Regions from separate parts of the Hydrogenophaga luteola genome, predicted to be linked through region 1. Evidence: predicted binding sites of a transcription regulator. Region 1 holds the regulator's gene; each other region holds the start of a gene.
What was found. Region 1 encodes LexA, which represses DNA repair genes until DNA is damaged. Its sites were predicted from a motif close to ACTGTATNNNNATACAGT; they were not measured.
Positions count from the first base shown of each region.

Region 2: ACFOPI_RS10660 (PA0069 family radical SAM protein) is a predicted target of LexA. The motif match lies at 1,905-1,922, and genes of this name have one in related genera.
Region 3: recA (recombinase RecA) is a predicted target of LexA. The motif match lies at 1,542-1,559, and genes of this name have one in related genera.

Region 1 covers NZ_JBHRXX010000009.1:436,329-439,598, forward strand. Annotated here, with positions in the region: gene ACFOPI_RS20875 (D-2-hydroxyacid dehydrogenase family protein) at 1-722, opposite strand, end outside; gene ACFOPI_RS20880 (hypothetical protein) at 770-1,120, opposite strand; gene lexA (transcriptional repressor LexA) at 1,253-1,933, opposite strand; gene ACFOPI_RS20890 (asparaginase) at 2,024-2,989, shown strand; gene adk (adenylate kinase) at 3,065-3,270, opposite strand, start outside.
Region 2 covers NZ_JBHRXX010000005.1:124,830-128,099, forward strand. Annotated here, with positions in the region: gene ACFOPI_RS10645 (response regulator transcription factor) at 1-296, shown strand, start outside; partial or broken gene ACFOPI_RS10650 (DUF1653 domain-containing protein) at 321-554, shown strand; gene ACFOPI_RS10655 (oxidoreductase-like domain-containing protein) at 666-791, shown strand; gene ACFOPI_RS10660 (PA0069 family radical SAM protein) at 788-1,882, opposite strand; gene ACFOPI_RS10665 (wax ester/triacylglycerol synthase family O-acyltransferase) at 2,005-3,270, shown strand, end outside.
Region 3 covers NZ_JBHRXX010000001.1:105,408-108,677, forward strand. Annotated here, with positions in the region: gene recX (recombination regulator RecX) at 1-398, opposite strand, end outside; gene recA (recombinase RecA) at 407-1,501, opposite strand; gene ACFOPI_RS00485 (MarR family winged helix-turn-helix transcriptional regulator) at 1,705-2,127, shown strand; gene ACFOPI_RS00490 (response regulator) at 2,171-2,839, shown strand; gene ACFOPI_RS00495 (sensor histidine kinase) at 2,866-3,270, shown strand, end outside.

The DNA of each region.
Region 1 (3,270 bases):
AGCAAGGCGGTCGGCTTCATGCGAGAAAGATCCTCTAGCGTGACACAGCCCGCGCTGCGGTCGCTGAGTCGAAGATGGAGGCTGAGCACATCCGAGCGTTCAAAGAGATCTTCGCGGCTGCCTGCGACTTCGAAGCCATCGGCAACTGCCTGCTGGCAGGACTCTTCGCCACCCCAGACCAGCACCTGCATGCCGAAGGCCTTGCCATAGGCCGCGACCAGCTTGCCGATGCGGCCATAGCTCCACAAGCCAAGTGTCTTGCCGTGAAGAACCATACCCAGGCCGAAGTTGGCAGGCATGGACGATGACTTCAGTCCTGACTGTTGCCACGCGCCGTGCTTGAGGCTTGCCACATACTGGGGGATGCGTCGCATCGACGCCATGACCAGCGCCCATGTGAGTTCAGCGGTGGAGATCGGGGAGCTTTTACCTTCGGCCACGGCGATGCCACGTTCGGTGCAGGCATTGACGTCAATGTGGCCGCCGATACGCCCGGTCTGCGCAATGAGTTTCAGGCGAGGCAGCTTGTCAACCAATTGGCGGGATATGGGGGTTCTTTCCCGTATCAGGACCACGATGTCGGCATCCCGCAACCGTATGGACAGTTGCCCGACTCCCTTGACCGTGTTGGTGAAGACTTTGGCAGGATAGGGGTCGAGGCGCGCTGCGCAATCCAGCTTTCGGACGGCGTCCTGATAGTCGTCCAATATCACAATGTTCATGGGGCACTATTGTGCCGCCATGAGCATTCTGTTCAGCCTTTGCGCTGTCAGGCGGGTTCGGTGCGGTGCTCCAGAGCGGCCAGGCGGTCCAGTTCGGCGCAGACATCGGCCATGCGCCCTGAAATGACCAGGCAGGCGTTTCGATCCGGTGGGCTGGCGTGCTTCAGGCGGATGGTTGCAGGTCGTGAGGGGCGCGAAACCTCGGCCATGGAAGCGGTAGGAGAGACTGGCAGCGACTGCTTTGGTTGCCTGTTGGCCAACCACCCGGCCCTGACAAACCGCTGCATCAGTGCTGGTAGCGGTTTGCGGGTCTTGTAGGGGCACAGAGGGGACGGCAGCCAGCTGTCGATCAACTGCAGCGGTGCGCGCCAGGTCTTGGAGGTGATGCGGATTCCCATGTGAAACTCCGGGGAGGGGTTGGACACAGGCAGGATTGATTCGGAAGAGCCACACTCGCAGGGTTTGCCATAGACGGTGTGCTGTCCTGACAAAACGCCCGCCACCTGCGAGGGCAGCACCGACCCAGCGGGTCAGATTTGGAAGCTGTTGCGAATCAGGCCCACAGCGAGGCCTTCGATCTCGAATGGTTCACCCGGTTGCACCACGATGGTTTTGTAGTCGGGGTTTTCCGCGTGCAGCTCGATTTGATGGTCGCGGCGCATGAAGCGCTTGACGGTCACGTCGTCACCGAGCCTGGCCACCACAATCTGTCCATTCTTGGCGTCCTTGCTGGACTGCACCGCCAGCAGGTCGCCGTCAAGAATGCCGACGTCACGCATGGACATGCCGCGCACGCGCAGCAGATAGTCGGGGGTGCGCTGGAACAGGCTACGCTCGACGTGGTAGGTCTGGTCGACGTGCTCCTGCGCGAGGATCGGGGAGCCGGCCGCCACCCGCCCGATCAGGGGCAGCATGAGCTGCGAAAGGCCGGGCATCGGCAGTGTAAGCTGCTGCGCCCGTTGATCATTGATGGCCTGCAAGTCACTGCTGCGAAGACGGATCCCTCGCGAGGTGCCGCTGACCAATTCGATCATGCCTTTGCGAGCGAGTGCCTGAAGGTGCTCCTCGGCTGCATTGGCCGACTTGAAGCCGAGCTCGGTCGCAATTTCTGCACGGGTGGGCGGGGCGCCCGTGCGGGCTATGGCGTTCTGGATCAACTCCAGGATTTGCTGCTGGCGGGCCGTAAGCTTGGGCGGGAACGACTCGATCATGTCAACCTCGTGATGTGGCGGGCGGGCTGCTGGGTAGGCTGTTTGCATATCCAGTATCTGTATTTTTAAACAGTTTTGGAGACTTGGCAAGTGAACGACAACAACAGAAGCCTTTGCGTGATCCTGGGGACTGGCGGCACGATCGCCGGGCGGGCCGCCCGGTCTGGTGACAACGTGGGATACGTGGCGGGGCAGGTTCGTGTGGAAGATCTGCTGGCGGGCGTGCCGGCGCTGCAAAGCGTGCCTCTGGAGGTGGAGCAGGTGGAACAAGTGGACAGCAAGGACATGCACTTCGGCCTTTGGAAGCGGCTGTTGCTTCGGCTCTCTCACCACCTTGCCCGCGATGAGGTGGCTGGCGTCGTCGTCACACACGGTACCGACACACTCGAAGAAACAGCCTTTTTCATCCATACGGTGCTGCAACCCCGTAAGCCGGTGGTGTTCACCTGCGCGATGCGCCCTGCCACCGCGCTGGTGCCAGACGGGCCGCAGAACCTGCTGGACGCAGTGACCGTGGCGGGTCATCCCGAGGTCGAAGGGTGTGTGGTGGTTTGTGCGGGGCAGGTGCATGCGCCCGAGCACTTGACCAAGGTTCACAGCTACCGTGTGGATGCGTTCGATTCGGGCGACGCCGGCCCTCAGGCGTGTGTGGAGGAAGGCGAGGTCCGGTGGTTCCATCCTCCCGCAAACCACCCGAACGCCGAGCGTTCGGAGGCGCTTCTGGCGCGGGTGCTGCGGGCCGATGCGCTGCCACGTGTCCAGCTGGTGACCAGCCACGCCGATGCCGACGGCTCCGTCGTTCGCGCGCTGCTGCACGCGGAACCAGCCCTGCGTCCGCAGGGCATTGTGGTGGCGGCCACCGGCAACGGTACGGTTCACCAGTCGCTGGCGTCGGCCCTGGCGGAGGCCATGGCCAGTGGTGTGAGGGTGGTCAGGGCCACGCGCTGCCCCCGCGGGCGTGTGATTCCGGACAAGGCCAATCCCATGCCCGACTCCAACGGACTATCCCCTGTGAAGGCGCGGCTGGCACTCGCGCTCTCGTTGCTGGGGCCCTGACCAGCCAGCCAGGTGCAACGACAAAAAAGAAACCCGGCAGTTCGTGCCGGGTTTGCAGGATGAGCGGGCGGTGCTTCAGGCGGCCAGTGCCTGAAACGCTCGGGCGGTGATCTCGTCGACCGAGCCTGTGCCGCTGATGGCGCGGTACTTGGGGGCGGCGGCCGGATCCGATTTTGCCCATTGGCTGTAGTAGTCAACCAGCGGACGGGTCTGGGCGCTGTACACCTCCAGACGCTTCTTGACGGTCTCTTCCTTGTCATCGTCGCGCTGGATCAGCGGCT
Region 2 (3,270 bases), on a different contig from region 1:
TCCAGAACAACCAGCTGGTGGACAAGGTGGAGGCCGCGCGCGAGGCCGCCGTGCGCCTGCACACCGAGGCGCGGGAGAAGCTGCGCTTCCAGCAAGCCCTGGCCGCGCTGAGCGCGCGCGAACGCGAGGTGCTCGATGAGCTGCTGCAGGGCCACTACAACAAGAACATCGCCGACCACCTGGGCATTGCCCAGCGCACGGTGGAGTTCCACCGCGCCAACATCTTCGAAAAACTCGGCGTGGCCTCGGCGGTGGAACTGGCCCACCGCATGGGCCGACTGATCGCCGACGACTGAGCGTCTTCCGTTTTCTGTTTCTGCATGACCGCGCCGACCGACCACGACCTGCCCCCGCTGAACGCCACCTCACCCGGCCTGTACCGCCATTACAAGGGCGGCTGGTACGACGTGATCGACACCGTGCGCTGCAGCGAAACCCTGCAGGGCATGACGCTGTATCGCGCGCTCTACGGCGGCTTCGGGCTGTGGGTGCGACCGGCGGCGATGTTCGCCGAGCGCGGCGTGTTCGAGGGCAAGGAACAGCCCCGCTTCGCCCCGCAAGACCCGGGCCTCCTGCCGCTGGGCGACCTGGCCACCGCCCGTGCCCTCATCGCCCACCTGCGCGGCCGGGCTCAGCGGGAACGCGGCATCGACCTGGACACCGCCCTGCGCCCGCCCCCGCCCGAGCCCGACAGCTGCTGCGGCCGTGGCTGCAACGGCTGCGTGTGGGAAGGCTTCTACGAGGCGCTGCACCACTGGCGGGTGGATTCACTCGATCTGCTCAAGGCCTAGAACAGATCCCCCTGACCACGCAGCGCGGCGGGCCGGAAGCGCGAGGTATCCAGCGGCTCGCGCTCGCGGTTGAACCCCAGGCGGTCACAGGTCTTCACAAACCGCTGGCGGATCAGGTCGGCCCAGATGCCCTGGCCCTTCATGCGGGTGGCGAAGTCGGCGTCGTAGTCCTTGCCGCCGCGCAGGTCCTGCACCCGGCCCATCACGCGCGCCGCGCGCTCGGGGTAATGCTGGTACAGCCACTGGCGGAACATGGGCGAGAGCTCCCAGGGCAGGCGCAGCACCTGGTAGAAAGCCCTGCGCGCGCCGGCCTCCCAGGCCGCTTCCAGCACCTGCTCCATGTCGTCGTTGAGGAAGGGAATCTGCGGCGAGACGCTCACGCCCGTGGGCACGCCCGCCTCGGCCAGGGTGCGGATGGTGCGCAGCCGCCGGTGCGGCGCGGCGGCGCGCGGCTCCAGCACGCGGGCCAGCTTCGCATCCAGCGTCGTCACCGTCACGTACACGGCCGCGAGACCGGCCCGCCCCATGGGCGCGAGCAGGTCCAGGTCGCGCTCGACGCCGCTGCCCTTGGTCACCATGCCCAGCGGGTGCCGTGCGGTAGAGAGCACCTCCAGCACGCCGCGCGTGAGCCGCAGCTCGCGCTCCAGCGGCTGGTAGGCGTCGGTCACTGTGCCGATGGCGATCATCTCGGGCACATGGCGCGGGCTCAGCAGCTCGCGCCGCAGCACCTCCGCGATGCCGCGCTTGGCAATGATCCGGGTCTCGAAATCCAGCCCCGGCGACAGGTTGAGGTAGCTGTGGCTGGGCCGGGCGTAGCAGTACACGCAGCCATGCTCGCAGCCGCGGTAGGGATTGAGGCCGAGGTTGAAACCGATGTCGGGCGATTCGTTGCGGGTGATGGCGCTGCGGCAGTCTTCCCAGGTGACCTGCGTGGCCGGGGCAGCGGCCTCCTCCCGCTCGGCCAGACCTTCTTCGAGCGTGCCCCAGCCGTCGTCGAACGCGGCGCGCTGGTCGCGTTCAAAACGGTGCGGCTGGCGCCAGGCCAGGCCACGACCTTTGAGGGCGCTGATGGGAATGAGGTGCTCGCTCATGGACGTGTATTGTCGGACAAATACTGTACATATTCACAGTCATATGACGCTGCACCGACGGATGGTCAGTCGGGGCGGCTGCACCCACAATGGCCCGTGACCACATGAGGCCACCCATGGGCATGAGACAACTCTCCGGACTGGACGCCACCTTCCTCTACCTCGAAAAGCCGGAGATGCCGATGCACGTCGGCGCCATGCACCTGCTGGAGCTGCCGGCCGGCCACCGCGGGCGGTATGTGAACGACCTGCGGCGACGCATCGCGGCCCGCCTGCCCGCCGCGCCGGTGCTGCGCCGCCGCCTGTGGTGGATGCCGCTGAACCTGGCCAACCCGGCCTGGGTCGACGCTGAACCCGACCTGAGCAAACACATCGTCGAGATCCGGCTGCCGCGCGGCAGCGCCACCCGGGGCGACGCGCGCAGCCTGATGGAGGAGCAGGTCTCGCTGCTGCACCCGGTGCTGCTGGACCGCCACCGGCCGTTGTGGAAGATGCACGTGATCGAGGGCCTGCCACGCAGCGCGCAAGGCCGCAAGCAGGTCGGCGTCTACACCCAGCTGCACCACGCCGCGGTCGATGGCCAGGCCGCGGTGGCGCTGGCCAATGTGCTGTTCGACCTGACGCCCGAGCCGCGTGAGCTGGAGATCCGCCCGTCCCGCCGCACCAGGACCTTCCGGCTCGACATGGTGGAGATGCTGCGAGGCGCGCTGAGCCACGAGGCGCTGCAGGTGGCGCGCATGGTGCGTGATCTGCCGGCCACGCTGGGCACCGTGGCCGGTACGGCCAGGAGCGCGCTCAGCGCAAAGAACCTGCTGGGCCAAGGCTCGGGCAACGTCGAGCTGGCGCCCGACACCCCGATGAACGCCACCGTCACACCCGCGCGGGCCTTCGCCGCCACCAGCGTGCCGCTGGCCGAACTCAAGGCCCTGATGCGGGCGCACGGGGCCACGCTCAACGATGGGGTGCTCATGCTGTGTTCGTCCGCGCTGCGAACCTACCTGCAGCAGCGCGGCGCGCTGCCGCGCAAGAGCCTGGTGGCCGCGGTGCCAATCTCGCTGCGCGAAGCCGGCGACACGCGCGCCGACAACCAGGCCTCGATGAGCCTGGTCAGTCTGGGCACGCACCTGGCCGACCCCGCGAAGCGGCTGGCCCACATCCGCGCGGCCACCGGGGCGATGAAGTCGACCATGGGCCGCATGAAAAGCATCCTGCCCACCGACTTTCCGTCCATCGGCGTGCCCTGGCTGATCGAGGCCGCGGCCTCGCTCTACGGCAAGGCCAAGGTGGCCGAGCGGCTGCCGCAGGTGGCCAACGTGGTGATCTCCAACGTGCCGGGCCCGCAGGTGCCGCTGTACCTGGCCGGTGCGCGCGTGCTCTCGAACCACCCG
Region 3 (3,270 bases), on a different contig from region 1:
CCGCGCGATGCGAGGAACCGCATCTGCCTAGCTCGACCGGCAGGATCCGCCGCGGTCTCGCCGAACTTCTTGCGCCAGACCTCCCGGGCTCGCTCGGTCTCGGTGCGTCGAAGCCGGTCGACCGCCTCGGTAACCGCCTCGGCGCTGATGCCCTTGGCCTGCAGCTCCTGTTTCACGCGGCCCGCACCCAGCCGGGCGGACCGCCGGTGGATCAACGACTCGACCACCCGCTGCTCGCTGATGAAGCCCTTGGCCTGCAGTTCGTCCAGGGCGCGCTGCAGTTCACCGGGCTCCTGCTCGTGAGAAGCCAACTTCTTCTCCAACTCGGCGCGCGAGTGTTCGCGGCCGGCCAGCAGCCGCAGCGCGCGGCCCTTGAGCGAAGTCTTGTCAAACCCCACCGCAAGACTTATTCAGTGGCCTCGGCTTCGGCGGCCTTGGCCTTTTTACCCTTGGCAGCGGCCGGGGCCGCTTCTTCGGCGCCCGCATCGACCGGCAGCAGCGGCACACCCAGCTCGGTGCGCACCTTGTTCTCGATCTCCACGCGCAGCTCGGGGTTCTCCTTGAGGAATTCGCGTGCGTTGTCACGACCCTGGCCGATCTTCTCGCCGTTGTAGGCGTACCAGGCGCCGGACTTCTCGACCACGCGGTGCAGCACGCCGAGGTCGAGGATCTCACCCTCGCGGCTGATGCCTTCGCCGAACAGGATGTCGAACTCGGCCGTCTTGAACGGGGGCGAGACCTTGTTCTTCACCACCTTGACCTTGGTCTCGTTGCCGATCGCCTCCTCCCCCTTCTTGATGGTACCGGTGCGGCGGATGTCCAGGCGAACAGAGGCGTAGAACTTGAGCGCGTTGCCGCCGGTTGTGGTTTCGGGACTGCCGAACATCACACCGATCTTCATGCGGATCTGGTTGATGAAGATGACGGTGCAGTTGGTCTTCTTGATGGTGGCGGTGAGCTTGCGCAGCGCCTGGCTCATCAGACGGGCCTGCAGGCCGGGCAGGCTGTCGCCCATCTCACCTTCGATTTCGGCCTTGGGCGTGAGCGCGGCGACCGAGTCGATGATCACCAGATCAACCGCACCAGAACGCACGAGCGAATCCACGATTTCCAGTGCCTGCTCGCCGGTGTCGGGCTGGCTGATCAGCAGGTCGGGCACGTGCACGCCCAGCTTCTGTGCGTACTGGATGTCCAGCGCGTGTTCGGCGTCGACGAAGGCACAGGTGCCGCCGAGCTTCTGCATTTCGGCAATGACCTGCAAGGTCAGCGTGGTCTTGCCCGAGGATTCCGGGCCGTAGATTTCGATGACACGGCCACGCGGCAGGCCACCGACGCCCAGGGCGATGTCCAGGCCCAGCGAGCCTGTGGAAACCACCTGGATGTCCTCGATGGCCTCGCCTTCGCCCAGGCGCATGATGGTGCCTTTGCCGAACTGCTTTTCGATCTGGGCCAGCGCAGCCTGCAGGGCTTTGGCTTTTTCGGTGTTGGTGGCGTTGTCCATGTGCGGCGCTCCTGTGTGTGAGTGGGTACTTGCATCAGTCTGTGGATTTATGTACAGGCTGGATGTCTGAACAGGAGTGTATCGCCACATAAATCCTTCGCAAGCCAATAAATGGTCAGTTTGCCTTACTATTTGCCGTGTCTGTCTCAACCGCCTCCACAACCACCGACGACCGCTGGCGGGCCACCCACCTGGGCCGCATCATGGGTCATGCGCTGCGCCGCTTTGACGAACGTGTTCTGTTCCTGATGGCGCACGACGCCAATGTGCCCCTGGCCCTGTCCAACCTGGCGGCGCGCGAGCAGATCGGCGCTGCCCACATCCACATCACGCGCCACCTCGCCCTCAAGGGCTCGCGCCTGACCGATCTGGCGGCCGCCGCTGGCATGAGCAAGCAGGCCATGGGCGACCTGGTGACACAGTGCGAGGCCTGGGGACTGGTGCGGCGCGAACCCGATCCGCTGGACGCGCGCGCGCGGCGAATCGTCTTCACCGAAACCGGCCTGCTGTGGCTGGAAGCCTTCCGGCTGGCTGTGGCGCGCGCTGAAACCGAGTTCCGGGCGCAGGTCGGCACCGAGGTGGCGACCGTGGTCGCGCTGGGGCTTGAGGCGTATGCTTCGCGCTAGGCGCGCCACCTACAATGACCCCAGACCCCGTAAGGAGACACCGATGCGCATCCTGATTGCAGAAGACGACCAGGTCCTGGCCGATGGTCTGTTGCGCAGTCTGCGGGCCGCGGGTGCCGCGGTCGACCATGTGGCCAACGGCAGCGAGGCCGACGCGGCCCTGATGACGAACAACGAGTTCGACCTGCTGATCCTCGACCTCGGCCTGCCCAAACTGCACGGACTCGAAGTGCTCAAGCGCCTGCGTTCGCGAGGCTCCGCGCTGCCTGTGCTCATCCTCACCGCGGCCGACAGCGTGGACGAGCGCGTCAAGGGGCTTGACTATGGCGCCGACGACTACATGGCCAAGCCGTTCTCGCTGCAGGAGCTCGAAGCCCGCGTGCGCGCGCTCACCCGCCGTGGCATGGGCGGCGCCAGCTCCACGATCAAGCACGGCCCGCTGGTCTACGACCAGGCCGGCCGTGTGGCCACCATCGATGGCAAGATGGTCGAACTCTCGGCACGCGAACTCGGCCTGCTGGAGGTGCTGTTGCAGCGCGCCGGCCGCCTGGTCAGCAAGGACCAGCTGGTCGAGCGGCTGTGCGAATGGGGCGAAGAGGTGAGCAACAACGCCATCGAGGTCTACATCCACCGCCTGCGCAAGAAAATTGAGAAAGGTCCGATCCGCATTGCCACCGTGCGGGGCCTGGGCTACTGCCTCGAAAAGATCTGAGCGCCTGAGCGCCCTTCTGCCCCGAAATGACCGATCACAAGCAGGGCAGCCACCGGACCTCCTTCGGACTGTTCCAGCGCGAGCAGCGCAGCCTGTTCGGGGAGATCCTGGACTGGATGCTCACGCCGCTGCTGCTGCTGTGGCCGCTGTCGCTGGCGCTCACCTGGTTCGTGGCCCAGGGCATTGCGTCCAAACCCTTTGACCGCGCGCTTGAGTTCAACCTGCAGGCGCTCACCCAGTTTGTCGTCACCAAGGACAACAAGGTCAGCTTCAACCTGACCCCGCAGGCGCGCGACCTGCTCAAGGCCGACGACAGCGACCTGGTGTATTACCAGCTCCGGGATGCCCGGCAGGGCGTGATCAGCGGCGAGGCTGATTTTCCGCCGCCACCGGACACCGACGTGCCGGCCGCAGGACGCGTGCTGCTGCGC